DNA from 2 places in the Shouchella sp. JSM 1781072 genome. Region 1 is predicted to be linked to the other one. Evidence: a T-box and tRNA genes for the amino acid it is inferred to sense, from the RefSeq annotation. Region 1 holds a T-box; the other holds one or more tRNA genes.
What was found. A T-box is a leader RNA that pairs with one kind of tRNA and senses whether it is charged. The one in region 1 lies ahead of alaS (alanine--tRNA ligase), so its partner is inferred to be a tRNA-Ala.
Positions count from the first base shown of each region.

Region 2: it has a tRNA-Ala gene. The T-box ahead of alaS (alanine--tRNA ligase) is inferred to sense a tRNA for this amino acid. The anticodon was not compared.

Region 1 covers NZ_JBHFQE010000001.1:1,571,129-1,580,291, reverse strand. Annotated here, with positions in the region: gene recD2 (SF1B family DNA helicase RecD2) at 1-1,719, shown strand, start outside; gene ACE1TH_RS08435 (PRC-barrel domain-containing protein) at 1,802-2,266, shown strand; gene ACE1TH_RS08430 (hypothetical protein) at 2,278-2,469, shown strand; gene ACE1TH_RS08425 (DUF3918 domain-containing protein) at 2,490-2,678, shown strand; gene ACE1TH_RS08420 (AI-2E family transporter) at 2,807-3,883, shown strand; T-box leader at 3,941-4,149, shown strand; gene alaS (alanine--tRNA ligase) at 4,201-6,843, shown strand; gene ACE1TH_RS08410 (IreB family regulatory phosphoprotein) at 6,924-7,196, shown strand; gene ruvX (Holliday junction resolvase RuvX) at 7,193-7,618, shown strand; gene ACE1TH_RS08400 (DUF1292 domain-containing protein) at 7,636-7,929, shown strand; gene mltG (endolytic transglycosylase MltG) at 8,053-9,163, shown strand, end outside.
Region 2 covers NZ_JBHFQE010000001.1:252,581-261,743, forward strand. Annotated here, with positions in the region: gene ACE1TH_RS01340 (glucose-6-phosphate isomerase) at 1-981, shown strand, start outside; gene ACE1TH_RS01345 (YugN-like family protein) at 1,081-1,497, shown strand; gene ACE1TH_RS01350 (hypothetical protein) at 1,559-1,720, shown strand; gene ACE1TH_RS01355 (hypothetical protein) at 1,724-1,936, opposite strand; gene ACE1TH_RS01360 (hypothetical protein) at 1,958-2,125, opposite strand; gene ACE1TH_RS01365 (hypothetical protein) at 2,148-2,336, opposite strand; tRNA gene ACE1TH_RS01370 (tRNA-Ala) at 2,489-2,561, shown strand; gene ACE1TH_RS01375 (DeoR/GlpR family DNA-binding transcription regulator) at 2,805-3,560, shown strand; gene ACE1TH_RS01380 (four-carbon acid sugar kinase family protein) at 3,588-4,886, shown strand; gene pdxA (4-hydroxythreonine-4-phosphate dehydrogenase PdxA) at 4,890-5,888, shown strand; gene ACE1TH_RS01390 (GntP family permease) at 5,969-7,336, shown strand; gene ACE1TH_RS01395 (GerAB/ArcD/ProY family transporter) at 7,443-8,546, shown strand; gene ACE1TH_RS01400 (spore germination protein) at 8,530-9,163, shown strand, end outside.

The DNA of each region.
Region 1 (9,163 bases):
CTTCAAGCTTTAGATATTATTCGAACCAATCCATATTTACTCATTAAAGATGTAGAAGGTGTAGGTTTCAGACGCGCAGACCAATTAGGAGCAGCCATTGGTTTAAAAGGCGACCACCCGGAAAGAATACGAGCGGGTATCCTCTATCTTATAAATGAACTAAGTGTTCAAGACGGGCATCTATATTTATATCATGCCCCATTTGTTGAAGAAGTAAGTAAGCTGTTAACAACTCCAAATGACCCTGTTAGCCCTGAAGCTGTTCACGAGGGTCTCATTCAAATGGATGAAGAAGGCTTTGTTATTACAGAACAAGATCGAGTTTATATGAAGTCACTTTTTTATGCAGAGCGTGGTATTGCGCAAAATATAATGAGGATCAAATCGTATGAACTGAAATCAGAGTTCACACAAGCTGATATGGAAAAAACGTTAGGACAGCTGGAAGAAGATCACAACGTAACGTATTCTGTTTTGCAAAAAGAAGCGATTGAGACCGCTTTACATTCACCTATTATGCTGTTAACAGGTGGTCCGGGTACAGGGAAAACGACTGTTATAAAAGGAATTGTGGGAGCCTATGCCCGCTTGCATGGAGTGAATCTCGATCAACAAACAGGTGCAGACAAAGATGCGCGTACGGCTCCGCTTAAGTTGGCTGCTCCAACTGGTCGCGCCGCTAAGCGTATGGCAGAAGCGACTGAGTTACCTGCTGGTACGATTCACAGTTTGCTTGGTTGGAAAGGAAATGCCACGGGTTTTGAAAAAGGCGACCACGATCAATTAGAAGGCGAACTTTTGATAGTCGATGAAATGTCAATGGTGGACGCGTGGGTGGCCAATCAGCTGTTTAAAGCGATTCCTAAAGGCATGCAAGTTATTCTCGTTGGAGATGAAAACCAATTGCCATCTGTAGGACCTGGTCAAGTGTTAAAAGACTTACTGGATGCAAACGTCATCCCGACTGTTCAACTGAATGAAATTTATCGACAAGCGGAAGGATCCTCCATCATTGAGCTAGCTCATTCCATGAAAGATGGCCATCTTCCTAACGATCTTACAGCCAAAAAGCCTGACTTGCGATTTTTTTCTTGTCATACGAACCAAGTAAAGCAAGCTGTTTGGCAAATTTGCGAAAATGCAGTAAACAAAGGATATAGCTCTCGAGAAATACAGGTTTTAGCACCGATCTACCGTGGTGGTGCTGGAATTATTGAACTAAATACGATGCTTCAGACGTTATTTAATCCTGCAAAAGAAGAACGTCGTGAAATTCCATTTGGAGACGTTATTTTTCGAAAAGGAGATATGGTGCTTCAGCTCGTTAATAACACGGAAGAAAATGTGTTTAATGGGGACAGAGGAGAGATTGTCGCAATCCTTTATGCAAAAGAGACGACAGAGAAAAAGGATCAGCTTGTTGTGTCTTTTGACGGTTTAGAAGTGGTCTATGAGAAAAAAGATTTTGGCCAGTTAACACATGCATATTGTTCATCGATTCACAAAGCGCAAGGTAGTGAATTTCCAATCGTTGTTATGCCAGTTGTAGGGAATTATCAACGCATGTTAAGAAGAAATTTACTTTATACAGGCATTACAAGAGCAAAGCAGTTTTTACTTTTATGTGGGGATTTAAAAACATTTGAACACGCGATTCATAAGCATAATGATGGTCGACAATCGAAGTTAAAAGAACGTCTGCAGGAACGCATGCACTAGCTGGTAACCATCTCCGCGGATAGGATAGTGGGATATACATACATTATAACTGTTCGGAGAGGTGGTGCAGCTTTTGCGAACGATGCAGGCAATGATTGGACTCCCGCTTGTGTCCGTAGAGACTGGTTATGAAATCGGTCAAATTAGTGATGGATACATGAAGAACGGTCGAATGGTTGGGTTTATGGTGAAAAAAAACCACGCACTTTTACATCATCATGGATTTCTGCCATTTGAGTCGATTCAGCATATCGGTGAGCAGGCGATCATGGTACAAGACATTTCAAAAGTAGAGAAGCTTCTAGAAGAACACAAACACTATGATCCAATTTGGACAAGTCGAAAAAAATTTAGAGGTAAACCTTTGTTATCTACTGAAGGCGAAATGCTTGGTTTGGCAGAAGATGTATATTTTTCTATGGAAGTGGGCACCATCGTAGGGTACGAAGTGACAGATGGCTGGTTATCCGACATTAAAGAAGGACGCAAAGTGGTGAAGGGCCACGATCTTCTTCTTTGTAAGGAAAGGGCGATCTTGTCTCTGTAGAGGAGGCACCTATCTTGCATTGTCCAAATTGTAATTTAAAAGACATAGGAAAAATTGGAACCAACCAGTATTATTGCTGGAATTGCTTCATTGAAATGAGTCTCGTTAAAGGAACATTAATGCTTCACCAAGTAGAGGAAGATGGATCATTAAGCTCACTTGATGATTTGTTTGAAGAAGAAGAAAGACGAATAGATTTATAAAGAATCGAGGTGAATCGATCATGCGTAAATCCATTGCACCATTAATGGTGATTGGTCTTGGAGCTGCTTGGTACTCAACAATGAATGACAAAAAAACCAAAAAGAAAGTCTACAATTTCTTTGAACCGCTTATGGAAGCCGATAAAAAAATAATGAACGCGAAAACGTGGAAAAAAACAAAGAAAAAAGTAAAGAAGATGTTTCATTAATATCTTCACCTTCGAAGGCTGTGGAAAACGCCAACATGCGCAACGTTAACATGGATGAACGACATCCATGTTTTTTTTGGTTAATTTCGGATTATTTGCACACGCTATTCAAAGGGGTGTGATAAAAGATGAAGCGAGAGATGTACATAACGGATTTAGTGAAGTGGTCAAAATGGCTCGTCATATTAGTGTTTGTTTTATTGCTTTTGTATGCGCTCAGTCATCTGGCTCCGCTATTTCAAATCATTCAACCGTTGATTTGGCCCATACTTGTTGCGATATTGCTCGCTTATTTATTACACCCTGTAGTTGAGAAAGCTGTTCACTTGGGCGTTAATCGAACGTTGGCTACGGTATTATTGTTTTTAGTCTTTCTTGTTATGATGACTACCTTATTATTTATCGGCATCCCGATTATGTCACGACAAGTTCAAGAAGCTGTTCAAGTGTTGCCAGAACATTTGGCCTCTATAAAAGGGATGGTATTTGAATTTCAAGAACAAACAGAACGGTTACCAGATCCGTTGCAAGATCATGTTACGGACTGGTCTTCAAAGATGGAACAGTTTGTTGAGTCAAGTTTGGATCAAGTAGAAAGTGTAATTGTTAAAGTCATTCAAATGAGCATTTTATGGGTTGTTGTACCGTTTCTTGTTTTTTACTTATTAAAAGATTTTGCGCTTTTGCAGCGTGTCGGTTTTTACATCACACCCAAAAAAAGCCGCGAAAAGGTGCGGCTTTACCTTAAAGATGTCGATAAAACATTTGGCTCATATTTGCGAGGGCAGTTGCTCGTCGCGGTTTGTGTTGGTGGACTAGCGACCATTGCACTTTGGATTTTAGGTGTTCCTTATGCGCTACTGTTAGGATTGTTTATTGGTGCGACCGATTTAATCCCATATTTTGGCGCATTCATTGGCGCGGTGCCGGCTGTAGGTTCAGCCTTACTTGATTCGCCTCAACTAGCTTTGTTTACCGTAATTAGTATCTTCGTGATTCAACAAATCGAAGGCAATGTGTTATCACCTTTAATTGTTGGCAAAACGGTTCACTTGCATCCGATCTTGATTATTTTAGCTCTATTAGTCGGGGTTGAAGTAGGGGGCGTCATAGGACTTTTAGTCGCTGTACCCATTACAGCGATTGCGAAAGTAACCATCCTTCATATCCGAAATTACCTTAAAGGTGAAGTGGAGATGAATTGACTTTTAAAGGCTTGCGCGCTATAATTTTCGTGAATAAAGAAACGTATATGTACATGATGAAATACAATGAAAGAACGAGTACGCATAAGCCCGTTTTTAGAGAGATGCTTTCTAGGCTGAGAAAAGCATTAACGAAGAGATGCGGAATGCTATTCTGGAGTAGCGAGCTAATCGCCGTATCCTGCGTTAAGGGGCTTAAGTGATAACAGTTACGTTTGTTATAATTAAGGGTGGTACCGCGTGAAAAAGACAATCTCGTCCCTTTATTGGGAAGGGGTTTTTTTATTTGTTTTCTATACATAAGGAGGATGAGTCTAATGAAGCACTTAACATCGGCTGAAGTTCGACAAATGTTTATTGATTTCTTTAAAGAGAAAGGCCATTCTGTTGAGCCAAGTGCATCTCTAGTCCCGTTTGAAGATCCAAGTTTATTATGGATTAACAGTGGCGTGGCAACGTTAAAAAAATACTTTGATGGTCGTGTGATCCCGGATAATCCTCGGATTGTCATTGCGCAAAAATCGATTCGGACAAATGATATTGAAATCGTTGGGAAAACGGCTCGTCACCACACATTTTTTGAAATGCTTGGGAATTTTTCAATTGGCGAATATTTTAAAGAAGATGCGATTGTATGGAGCTGGGAGTTTCTAACAAGCGAAAAATGGATTGGCTTTGATGAAGAAAAGCTATCTGTTACGGTCCATCCAGAGGATCATGAAGCGTACGATTTATGGATTGAAAAAGTGGGCGTACCGGAAGAACGCATTATTCGTTTAGAAGGGAATTTCTGGGACATCGGAGAAGGGCCGAGTGGTCCAAACTCTGAAATCTTCTATGATCGTGGTCCTGATTATGGCAATGATCCTAAGGACCCTGAATTGTATCCAGGTGGCGAGAATGAACGTTATTTAGAAATTTGGAACTTGGTTTTCTCTCAATTTAATCACAACGCAGACGACACCTATACGCCCCTTCCAAAGAAAAATATTGATACAGGAATGGGCTTAGAGCGGATGGTATCCGTTATTCAAGATGCAAAAACAAATTTTGATACAGATCTCTTTTTACCAATCATAAAAGAAACGGAAAAACTTGCTAATGCAACGTACAATACGGGAAATGAAGCGGCAGATACAGCCTTCAAAGTCGTTGTTGACCATATCCGCACAGTTGCATTTGCCATTGGAGATGGGGCGCTTCCTTCAAATGAAGGAAGAGGATATGTCTTACGTCGTTTATTAAGACGAGCAGTGCGATTTGCGAAAACGATTGGGATTGAAAAGCCATTTATGTTTAATCTCGTTCCTGTTGTCGGTCAGATAATGGAAGACTTTTACCCAGAGGTTACCCAGAAAAAAGACTTTATTCAGCGAGTGATTCGCACAGAAGAAGAACGTTTTCATGAGACGCTACATGAAGGCTTAACGATTTTAAACGACATCATGAAAAAAGCAAAAGCAAACAATGAGCAAGTAATCGCTGGTTCAGATGTGTTTCGTCTTTATGATACATATGGCTTTCCGGTTGATTTGACGGAAGAATATGTAGAAGAAGAAGGCTTAACGATCCACCGGGAAGAATTTGAAAAAGAGATGGAAGCTCAACGAAATCGTGCTCGCGCAGCTAGACAAGAAACAGCTTCTATGGGTGTGCAAGAAGACATATTCGGTGATTTAAAAACGCCAAGTATGTTTGTTGGCTATGAGCATACAGAAACAAGTGCAACCATTAGCGTCATTGTAAAAGAAAAAGATTCTGTTGATCAGGCTAAAGAAGGGGATACGGTTTCCATTATTCTTGCGGAAACACCGTTCTACGCTGAAAGTGGTGGACAAGTTGCCGATCAAGGGGTGATTTATACCGAAAACGGTCAAGGGCGTGTTCAAGATGTGAAAAAAGCTCCTAATGGTCAACACCTGCATACGGTTGAAATTGAATCAGGGACGTTACAAGTAGGCGATCAAGTTCAAGCAAGAATTGAAGTGCGTGAACGTCTAGACATCGTAAAAAATCATACAGCAACGCACCTTCTTCACCAAGCGTTAAAAGATGTTTTAGGAGAACACGTTAATCAAGCAGGCTCACTTGTAAATCGTGAACGGCTTCGCTTTGATTTCTCACACTTTGGACAAGTAACACCGAACGAACTCGTTCAAATTGAGCAGCTTGTGAATGAAAAAATTTGGCAAGCACTTCCTGTCGAGATCTCGTTAAAATCATTGGCGCAAGCGAAAGAAATGGGTGCAATGGCCCTCTTTGGTGAAAAATATGGTGATGAAGTCCGTGTTGTTCAGATTGGTGATTACAGTCTTGAGCTATGTGGTGGTATCCATGTGAGTAATTCAGCCGAAATCGGACTGTTTAAGATTATGAGTGAATCTGGTATTGGTGCCGGCGTTCGCCGAATTGAAGCGGTAACGTCAAAAGGCGCGTATGAGTTTATTAACAATCAACTTGCGCTTCTATCTCAATCACAAGAACATTTAAAAGTAAAGCAACTGCGAGATGTGCCTGCACGAATTGAAACACTTCAGCAAGAACTTCGTGAAGCAAATCGAGAAAATGAATCATTAACAGCTAAACTAGCGCAAAAAGAAGCTGGTCAACTGATGGATAAGGCTGTAGATGTAAATGGTATTCAAGTTCTAGCAGAAGCTGTACAAGCAAAAGATATGGAATCTCTTCGCGCGATGGTTGACTCACTGAAAAAAGAAGATCAAAAAGCAGTGATTGTTTTAGGTGCAAAAACAGGAGATAAACTATCTTTTGTAGCGGGCGTAACAAAATTAGCGATGAACGAAGGGTTACACGCTGGAAAGCTTATTAAGGAAGTGGCGAGTCGCACCGGTGGCGGTGGTGGCGGTCGCCCTGATATGGCCCAAGCAGGAGGGAAAGATCCAGCAAAATTGAACGAAGCTCTTGCATATGTAACGGAACATGTGAATTTAATTTCCTAATTGAACCAATCTGTTGTACAATAAAGGCGTTAACGTTTTTAATAAAACCTTCTATGAATAATTAAAAGGGGTGAGAGCAATTGAGTTCAATGGATAATACAATGCAGTTTAACTTTAATGACGACTCCTTTGATAAAGATGTGCGAGAGGTGCTCTTATCTGTTTATGATGCACTAGAGGAAAAAGGCTATAATCCAATTAACCAAATTGTCGGGTACCTCTTATCTGGTGATCCAGCATATATTCCGCGACACAAAGATGCGCGTACGTTAATTCGTAAACTTGAACGAGATGAGCTAATCGAGACATTAGTAAAGTCTTATCTTAAGGAGCAAGGAAAAGCGATCAAATGAAAATACTTGGACTCGATGTTGGCACAAAAACGATAGGCGTAGCGATTAGCGATGCCTTTGGTTGGACAGCCCAAGGTTTAAAAACGATACGAAGAAGCGAGACGAACGAAGTAGACGATTTTAAGCAAATTACTTCTTTAATAGAAGATCATGCGGTGGAAACAGTTGTTGTTGGCTATCCTAAAAATATGGACGGCACAATTGGCGCTAGTGGAGAACGAAGCGAACAGTTTGTTGAACAACTATCACAACATGTCTCAATAAAGATTGATCTTTGGGATGAACGTTTAACAACAATGGCGGCAGAGCGTGTTTTAGTTGATGCTGACGTAAGCCGTAAGAAGCGAAAAAAAGTGATTGATCAAATGGCTGCAAGTTTAATCTTGCAAGGCTATTTGGATCGTCGCTCGCATTTAAATTAAAAAGGTAGGGATTTAGAATGGCACAAGAAGAAAAAGAGCGTTTTGTTATTCCAGACGAAGAAGGTACAGAGCATTTATTTGACGAACTCTTTCGTTTTAGTGTAGATGAAACAAATAAATCATATATGGTATTAGTACCTGTCGGAGAAGAAGAGGAAGATGAGGATGAAATTGAAGTCTTTGCTTTCCGCTACGAAGATCGTGAAGACGAAGAAAATGATATTGCTTTTTTCCCAGTTGAAACAGATGAAGAATGGGAAATGATCGAAGAAATGCTAAATACATTTACTGAAGAAGAAGAAGAAGAGTAAATGGCTGATAACCCGTGCAATGATCTGCACGGGTTACTATGTATGTTATGCTGAACATTGCCCATTTTTTTATACAACAAATAAAGCACTTATTGTATAATGGGACAGGTGAGGAGGCAATTAATGGCAAAAGATAAGAACCATAACGCAAATGACGAATATCAAGAACGTGCATCGCAAGCAAAGACAGTTCGGAAAATTGTCTTAATTAGCTTATCGGCTTTTTTTGTCGTTCTGATTGCCGTTATAATAGGCGGATATACGTATGTTGCGAATGCGCTTAAGCCTGTTGACTCAGAAGATGAAGGTCGTGAAATTGATGTGAACATACCAGTGAATACATCGACTTCACAAATTGCAGAGATTCTTGAGGATGAAGGGGTTATCCGCAACGCAACGTTCTTCCGCTACTATACAAGATACAAAAACGAATCAGGGTTTCAAGCTGGAACATATTCGCTACATACAGCGATGGATACAGATGAAATTATTGAGGAATTAAAAGACGGTCACGTTGTCGCGGAGGCTGCTTCTACCATTGTGATTCCGGAAGGGTTAACGTTAAACACACTTACGGAACGGTTAAGTGAATTTACCGGAGAAAGCCAAGATGATATTTTTGCCTTTATTGATGATGAAGCGTTTGTCCAATCGTTAATCGATGAGTACGAGATGCTAACAGACGAAATACTGGATGAAGATATTCATCATCCATTAGAAGGCTATCTTTTTCCAGCAAGCTATCAGTTTGAAGAAGAACAGCCCAGTATTGAAAAAGTTGTTCGAACGATGCTTGATCAAATGCAGGTTGTGTATGATCAACGACAAGGGATCGTGAATGGGAGTGACTATACATTTCATGAACTCTTAACGATGGGTTCCATTGTCGAACGTGAAGCTCGAGAAAGAGAAGATCGTTTTACAATTGCTGGAGTCTTGCATAATCGCTTAAATGAAGGTATGATGCTACAAGTAGATCCTACGGTTGCCTACGCGCAAGGGGAACATATTTATATGACCACTTATGATGATTTAGAGGTAGATTCACCTTATAACACGTATCAGCATACAGGTTTGCCGCCAGGTCCAATTTCTACGGTTCGTGAAGAATCACTTGTTGCTTCAGCGGATCCAAATAGTACAGATTATCTTTATTTCTATGCTCGTTATAACGGCGAGATTATTTATAATGAAGACTATGATGATCACTTGGAAGCGAGAGATACGTATCGTC
Region 2 (9,163 bases), 1.3 Mb from region 1:
ACCTATATTCGCGATTTATTTGACTTGCTGGAAGGGCGCGACGTCTCTGTAAATGTTATTTCGAAATCTGGCACAACGACGGAGCCAGCTATCGCATTCCGTATTTTCCGTGACTTCTTGGAAAAGAAGTACGGTAAAGAAGAAGCGCGTACACGCATTTATGCGACAACAGATAAAGAAAAAGGTGCACTAAAAACGCTTGCGAACGAAGAAGGATACGAGTCATTTGTTATTCCTGATGACGTTGGTGGACGTTTCTCTGTTTTAACTGCTGTTGGACTTTTACCGATTGCTGTATCTGGCCTTAATATTGAACAAATGATGAAAGGTGCTGCAGATGCGAGAGATGCGTATGCTTCACCTAAGCTTGAAGAAAACGAAGCATACCAATATGCAGCAGTTCGCAATGTTCTATATAACAAAGGGAAGACAATTGAACTTATGGTGAACTATGAGCCGCAGCTTCACTTTGTTTCAGAGTGGTGGAAGCAACTATTTGGTGAAAGTGAAGGAAAAGACCAAAAAGGCATTTATCCTGCCTCAGTAGATTTTTCTACAGATCTTCACTCAATGGGTCAATATGTGCAAGATGGACGTCGTGATTTATTTGAAACTGTCTTACATGTTGAGAATGTGGACAAGCATATTGAAATTGAAAAAGCAGAGCAAGATTTAGACGGATTAAATTATCTTGCTGGGGAAACAATGGATTTTGTGAACAAACAAGCGTTTAAAGGGACGATGCTCGCTCACACAGATGGCGGTGTTCCAAACTTAATCGTGTCGATTCCAAAGCTTGATGAGTACACATTTGGCTATCTTGTGTATTTCTTTGAAAAAGCGGTCGCAATTAGTGGCTACATGCTGGGAGTCAACCCGTTTGATCAACCGGGAGTAGAAGCATATAAGAAAAATATGTTTGCTTTACTCGGAAAGCCCGGCTTCGAAAAAGAAAAAGAAGAACTTGAAAAACGTCTATAAACAGGGAAAGCACGGGTGATGGTTCATCCGTGCTTTTTTGATGCATAAGTTTTTCGAAGGCTCACACACTAATCAATAAAAACGATTAGGAGCGGTCATATGATTTATGTATCTTCAAAAATTGAAGGCAAAGAAGTGAAAGCAAAAGAATTAGAGTCATTATTAACGCCTCTTGGTTATTCAATTGGTGGAAATTGGGATTATGATCATGGTTATTATGATTATAAGCTAGCAGAAGAAGGGGGCTATACATTTCTTCGTTTACCGTTTACAGCAGTAGAAGGAGAAGTTGGCTCAAGCCATGCTGTATTTGAAATGGGGAAGCCGTATTTACTAAACCATGTCTATCAAGATGGAAACACAGATGAAGGCATAGGAGGCTACATCCCCCCTGCGGTTGATGGACTAATTAACCAATTTCAGCGACCAATTGATAAAGATGGGGAAGTGGACGAGAAATATGTCGACGTCGCCAAAAATTTAATAGAAGAAGTTGAACAAACCTTTCAACTGTAACTATTGTTTGCGGTCCCTCTAAGTTCTTGCTAAAGTAGGAAGAGAACGTGGAGGGATAACAATGACTGATGCAATTATTCTTGCTTTTGCCGTCTTTTTCGGATGGATTATTTTAGACGTTGCGAAAACAAAAAAAGTAACAGGGGAATTAATCATTCAAGCTGGCTTTGTTGGTGTGATTGGCGGGTTGATTTGGTATGTAATTGGTGTGTTGTTAGGATAGGCTTTATTTCGTTTTAGGTATTCGGTTTCGTTTGTTACGGTTGCGCTCTTTTACGATCCCTCGAATGGAACCGCCAATAAATGAGCCAAGGACAATGGCAAAAATGGAACCCCGAACTTCGCTTATATCTCCTAATAGCCATATCAATAGTAAATATAAACTCGTTGAACATATAGAAATGACAAACCCATGACCTATTACGCGGAACACACTCATCTACAGCACCTCAATCTTTATTTAAAATAAGGAGAAAGACAAAAATGTTAAAAAGATCACAACTGTAAAAATCAATGTAGTAATGAACCATCGCTTTACGCTCGGTTCGTTTTTTAAAGCAGAATCAATAATAACCATTAACAAAAACATGATAATAAAGAGAATGATGAATGTGAAAAATAAAATCACTCCGTTCAACTCCTAAGCAAGATCAGTTAGATTTCCGCTTATTGAAAATCCTTGGAATCAGCAATGTGTGGGTTAAAAAAAGCGCTACAGCGATAGCGAGCGCATTTATCCACTTTACATGATCATCGTAAATGAGAGATAAGACGAAGTAAACACTACCGCTTATCATCGCTAAAATCAATGCGTCAATCCATTTGTTAAACCGAACCATCTTTTTATGCCCCTTTTGTTTCTTCTCGTGCTTTGTTATTCAATACCCGTGATGATCACGATTAAACAGACGGTTTCCACGATGAAAAGCGCTTGTCGCGTTGAGGCTATTTATGATATATTATGAAAGTAGTATCAAACTCATACATATTCGGGGCCTTAGCTCAGCTGGGAGAGCGCTTCGCTGGCAGCGAAGAGGTCAGGGGTTCGAGCCCCCTAGGCTCCACTAGTTAGTGTAAAACACTTCCTCACGAGGAAGTGTTTTTTTAATTTCTTACGTATCCCGTCTGTGCAGATGAGATGTAGTTCAATTTTGTCATTTCATCTTATTTTGCTATACTTAATTGAGAAAAATAAACATGAAAATGAATGTTTTTCGCAAAAAACAACCGATTTATGAAAAAAACAAACAAATTAATGTTGACTTATGTCGAATAATGTTTTAAATTAACAATGAAAGGTGTTATAAATGAACATGAAAGCACAAGAACGAAAAAGCGTCATTCAAAATCTTTTAGAATCAAATGGAAAAGTGGAAATTGAAGAGTTAGCGGAGCAATTGAACGTATCTCAGATGACCATTCGTCGTGATTTAACGCAGTTAGAAGCAGATAACCAAGTGATTCGAACACCTGGAGGCGCCGTTCCGCAAAAAGCTTTGATTCGGGAAACACCTTATGCAAGAAAAGAAGTCGAACATTTAGATGCAAAGAAAGAAATTGCAAAAAAAGCAGTGTCACTGATTGAATTGAATGCAACCATCTTACTTGATTCAGGAACCACGACACTTGAAGTGGCTCGTCTCATCAAAGATCGTCAAGATTTAACCGTAGTCACAAATGATATTAAAATAGCTGCTGAACTTGTTCATTCATCTGTTACATGTATTGTAACAGGTGGTGAAGTGCAGGCAGAAGTTGGTGCTTTATACGGGAGTCAAGCGCAGGCATTGATTGAGTCCATTCACGTTGATTTATTTTTACTCGGTGCGCATGCGGTTAATTCGTTATCAGGAGTGATGGCACCGACCCTCGAAAAAGCAAAAATGAAGCAACTTATGATTCAATCTGCGCGAGAAACATGGCTCTTATGTGATTCTAGTAAATTTGCGCAACAATCGTTTGCTCATGTTTGCAGACTAGATCAAGTTGAAGGAATTATTACCGATTCAGATATAGCATTACATGAGCTTGGCCAATACCATGAAAAGATCGTACAAGTGTAAGAATGGAATAGAAAGGGGGCATGCAAGATGAAAGTTGGCGTGATCGCAGACGATTTAACAGGCGCCAATGCATCTGGTGTCAAGCTGGTGAAACAAGGTTTTCAGGCAACAACCATTGTTCATAGTGCAAGCTTACCAGAAAATAGTTATGTCGATGCCGTCGTGATGGACACGGATAGCCGATATATTGACGAAGCTATTGCGAGCCAGCGTGTAGGGCGAGCGATGAAAGAACTTCAAGCTTGGGGAGCTGATGTGTTTACGAAACGAATTGACAGTACATTTCGTGGAAATATTGGCGCTGAAATTGACGAAATGCTCTCGCATATGGCTGAAGATGCAATAAGCATTGTGATGCCATCGTTTCCAGAGTCTGGACGAACAATGGCAGGAGGCTATCTATTATTAGATGGGGTGCCGTTGCAAGAAACGTATGTTTCCAAGGATCCGATTGCTCCAATAACAGAATCGTTTATTCCCGATTTACTAGCAGAAAAAACAAGGCATCAAGTTGGATTTGTTTCATTAAGCACAGTAATGAAAACGGAATCAGCTATAGAAACGGCTATTCAAAAGGAAATCACTCAAGGCAATCGTGTCATTATTGTTGACGCGATGACCACGGAACAAATTGAAAAAGTAGCGCTCGCATTAACAATGCTTGAAAGACAAATCCTTTGTGCAGATCCAGGGCCATTAACAGCAAATTATGCCCGCGCTATGTTGCAGCAAGAAAACCAAAACGGCACGATTCTCGTATCGGTTGGAAGTGCAACGAGCTTAACAGGAGAACAGCTTACGTATTTAATCGAAAAGACAGGGTCAATCCCTGTATATGTTGATCCAGCGATGTTGGCTAGTTACAGCAGTACGTGGGATGAAGAAGTGGAGCGTGCGACAGAAGCTGCCCTAGAACAAGCAAAGGTAGATCGTGTTCTTATTGTGACGACTCATAAAAGCGGTCAAAAACTCGTCCCATTGAAAGCCAAAGCTGAGCAAGAAGGCAAAAGTCAAGATGCGCTGGCAAAGCGAATTACAGATGGACTTGCCACCATTAGCCGTAAAGTATTGACGCAAGAACAGTTAACGTTTGCAGGTTGTTTTACAAGTGGAGGCGACGTAACCGCTTCTGTCTGTGCTTTAGGAAGAGCGAACGGAATTGCTCTTAAAGATGAAGTCATGCCGCTTGCAGCATATGGAACTTTTGATGGCGGGTATTTTGATGGACTACCTGTTGTAACAAAAGGTGGACTGATCGGAGATAAAAAAGCGATCTATGAATGTGTGAAATTTATTGATCAAGCAGCGACAAAAATTGGAGGATGATGAATGATGAAACCAGTTATTGCGATTACGATGGGAGATCCAGCAGGAATTGGACCAGAAATTACGCTAGGGTCACTAAATAAACAAGAAATTTACGATGTGTGTACGCCGGTTGTAATCGGAAATGCACGAGTGTTGGAAAGCTTGTTTTCTGTAAAAGAAGTAGATTTCAAGATTAACAAAATAGAAAAAACAAGTGAAGCGAAAGGTGAATTTGGGACGATTGATTTAATTGATTTTCCAGATTTACCAGAGTATGAATTTGGTCAAGTGAACGGAAATAATGGAGAAGCTGCTTTTGCCTACATTAAACATGCGGCAGAGCTTTGTCGAGCAAATGAAGCGCAAGCCATGGCGACAGCGCCGATTAACAAAGAATCATTAAAAGCAGGTAACGTTCCTTACATCGGTCATACGGAAATGCTTGCCGGTATTGCCAATATCGATGATCCGCTAACCATGTTTGAAGTACGTAATATGCGAATCTTTTTCTTAACTAGACATTTATCGTTAAAAGATGCGATTGGTCAAATGACAAAAGAGCGTGTGCATGATTATTTGGTTCGCTGTGATGCAGCACTACAAAAGCTAGGGGTGGAAAAGCGAACTTTTGCAGTCGCAGGCTTAAACCCACATAGTGGAGAGAATGGTTTATTTGGGACAGAAGAAATGGACGAAATTAAGCCTGGCATTAAACTCGCAAAAGAGAGCGGGATTGACGCAGTCGGACCAGTTCCAGCAGATTCCGTCTTCTTCCAAGCGCTAAATGGGCGTTATGATGCGGTTTTATCCTTATATCATGATCAAGGACACATCGCAGCAAAAATGACGGATTTTCACCGCACGATTTCCATTACAAACGGTCTACCATTTTTACGTACGTCCGTTGATCACGGTACGGCGTTTGATATTGCGGGTCAAGGGATTGCAAGCTCCGTCTCAATGGAAGAGTCCATTAAGTTGGCAGCTAAGTACGCACCACATTTTGCAGGAAAAGAGTAAAGCATTTATGGAGGGCTGTTAATCAGTCCTTCACTCTTTATTAACGATTAAAGCGCTTACGCGTTTAGGGGGATAGGGTTATGGACGTATCTGGTACGCAAATGATACTCGGACTTGCAATTGCAATAGTTGTGTTAATTTTCTTAGTCGTAAAAACAAAGGTTCACGTGTTTTTAGCATTAATTATTGCTGCATCTATTACAGGTTTAGTAGGAGGAATGACGCCAACTGCGGTCGTTGACGCCATCACAGAAGGCTTTGGTAATACGTTAGGATCCATTGCCATTGTCATCGGTTTTGGTGTGATGATGGGTCGAATTCTTGAAGTCTCAGGAGCGGCTGAACGACTCGCTTATACAGTCGTGAAGTGGTTAGGAAAACGAAAAGAAGAGTGGGCGATGGCGGTCACTGGTTATATTGTTTCGATTCCCATTTTTGTTGATTCCGCCTTTATTATTTTAAGCCCATTGGCGAAAGCGTTATCAAAGAAAACTGGCCGTTCCATTGTTACACTGGCCATCGCTTTAGCAGGTGGTGCGGTTGTCATTCATAGTGCGGTGCCACCAACACCAGGTCCACTCGGAGTAGCGGGAATCTTTGGGATTGACATTGGCTGGATGATTATTACCGGGATGTTGTTTGGGATTCCGATTGTTATCTCTATGGTGTTATACGCGAAATGGCTTGGGAAGCGGATTTATCAGTTACCAAGTGACGATGGACTTGACTGGATTCGCCCTGAAAAAGAAGTAACAATTGAAGAGTGGATGGAAGAAAAAGAAAGTAAAGACTTGCCTTCACTACTACGCTCGGCTTTACCAATTTTTGTCCCGGTGTTCTTAATCTTCTTAAATACGACGACCTCAGCGATGGAATTGTCTGGTATGTGGGTAGAATACGTACAATTTTTTGGAGCTCCAATTATTGCAGTAGGTATCGGGGTACTACTAGCAATTTATGGATTATTCGGACATGTTCGACGTTCAGAAGCACTTGATCGAATGGAAGAAGGAATTAAACAAGCAGGTATTGTGTTACTCGTTACCGGTGCAGGTGGGGCATTAGGATTTGTTCTTCGTGCAACGGGCGTTGGCGACCATATTGCAGAAATTGTCGTAAATACGGGAATCCCGGCGATTTTGTTACCGTTTGTTGTTGCTACGCTCGTTCGTTTCATTCAAGGAAGTGGAACGGTGGCAATGATCACAGCCGCGTCCATTACAGCACCAATTTTGTCAGGTATGGATGTAAACATGGTGCTTGCAGCCCAAGCAGCGGCACTTGGTTCTCTGTTCTTCTCTTATTTTAACGATAGTCTATTCTGGGTCGTAAACCGAACAATTGGGATCAAACAAGCGAAAGAACAGATTCTCGTTTGGTCTGTTCCGACAACGATTGCCTGGTTTGTGTCACTAATTATGCTTATTGTTGCAGACTTTTTCTTTTAAAATTTTGCTCACATTCATACGTGGATGTGAGCTTTTTCGATTTTCACCGCTTGCATAAATATCCTAACCCTCTGGCATGATAAGAAAAGATTGCGAGGTGAGTGAATTGAGATCCGTAACGATGTTGCAACTATTTCCGTTAATTTTATTATCGAGTGGATTAATGAATCATGTCATTATGATGCCAATTCTTTTGCAATTCGGTGAGAAAGACTCATGGATTGGGGTCTTGGTAGCATCGGTTTTTCTTCTTATCTGGGTGCCACTCATTGTATTTATAAGTAAGCGAACAAAACAAGAGCATATCGTAGATTTTATAAGTGCTCGTTCGTCTAAAGTGAGTACTTTTTTATTCGCATCCTTCATGTTTATTTATTTTACAGTTTATGGTTACGTTACGTTATTTTCAACCATTAGTTGGACAACAAATACATATTTAAAATTAACGCCGAATCCTGTGTTAGCTCTTCCATATTTATTGCTTTGCGGGTTAGCTGCGTATTATGGGATTCGCACCATAGCCTTTACAGCAGGGATCTTACTTCCAATCGTTGTGTCATTTGGATTTCTAGTTGGGATTGGCAATATAAAAGAAAAAGATTATACCTTATTACTGCCTGTTTTCGAAAATGGTGCGAATGCCATGTGGATAAGTTCTTTTTTTGCCATATGTGGGTTTGCAGAAATTGTTTTTATCTTGTTTCTTCAACACCGTTCACGAACCAAGTTGAAGAAATCGCATTTATACGTGCTAGCTTTTCTTTTATTTGGTCTTGCCCTAGGTCCACTAGTTGGTGCCATCACAATTTTTGGAATTGAAGAAGCGCAACGAATGAAATATCCTGCATTCTCGCAATGGAGAATTTTAGAGTTGGGAAAATATTTAACCCGGTTAGATTTTTTCTCGATTTTTCAGTGGGTAGCTGGGGCTTTCACTCGACAAGCAGTTGGTCTATACGTTGTGGCAGATTTATTAGGTAAGCAAACACCGAAAGCACGATTTTTAACGATCATGACTCTATGCTTCTTACTATGGTTAACGTTGTTTCTTCCTTTTAATGAGCCCGTTTTCACGATTTACTTAAGTCGATTTTACATGCCGTTTTCGTTTGTCTTTGCCTTGATTGTGATCGCTTGGCTGTGGCTAGTAAGCTTCAAAAAAGTGAAAACACCTAAGAAAAGGAGGGATCAAAATGGCGCATCCTTCTAAAGCGTTCATACAATCGCTTAAAAAAGAATTAGCGGTTAGTGATGACATCATCATTGAGCGCATCGTTCTTCAAGAAGACCCAGTTTATGCAGTCGAACTCATTTACTGTCATTCGATTGTGGATGTAAAAACGCTAAAAGAAAAAGTCATTCCAGCTATTTATTCATTGTTTATTCAAACTGGAGATGGTTTCTTACAACGACAATCCGTGGTGAATCATCTTCAGGCTAGTCCTGTAACCGCTGAAACTTCAGAAGAAACGATAAAAGACGTGTTTTCAGGCTATGTGTTCGTGTTTGATCAACATGACGATACATTAGTGAAGCTTGAACTACCACATTTCCCTAAAAGACAACCTGAGGAATCAAATACGGAAATCTCATTCCGTGGTCCACGAGATGGATTTACAGAAGATGTAGAAGAGAACATCGCGCTCGTTCGAAAACGACTTCGCACAAGCGCATTGGTAAATGAATCCTATACCGTTGGTAAAAGAGGGCAAGTACAGCTTTCTCTACTTTACATGAAGGATATTGCTCGTGAAGAAGTATTGAAAGATGTACGGCAGCAAATCGAAGCGATTGATACAGATTCCGTATTAAGTTTAGCAGAAATCG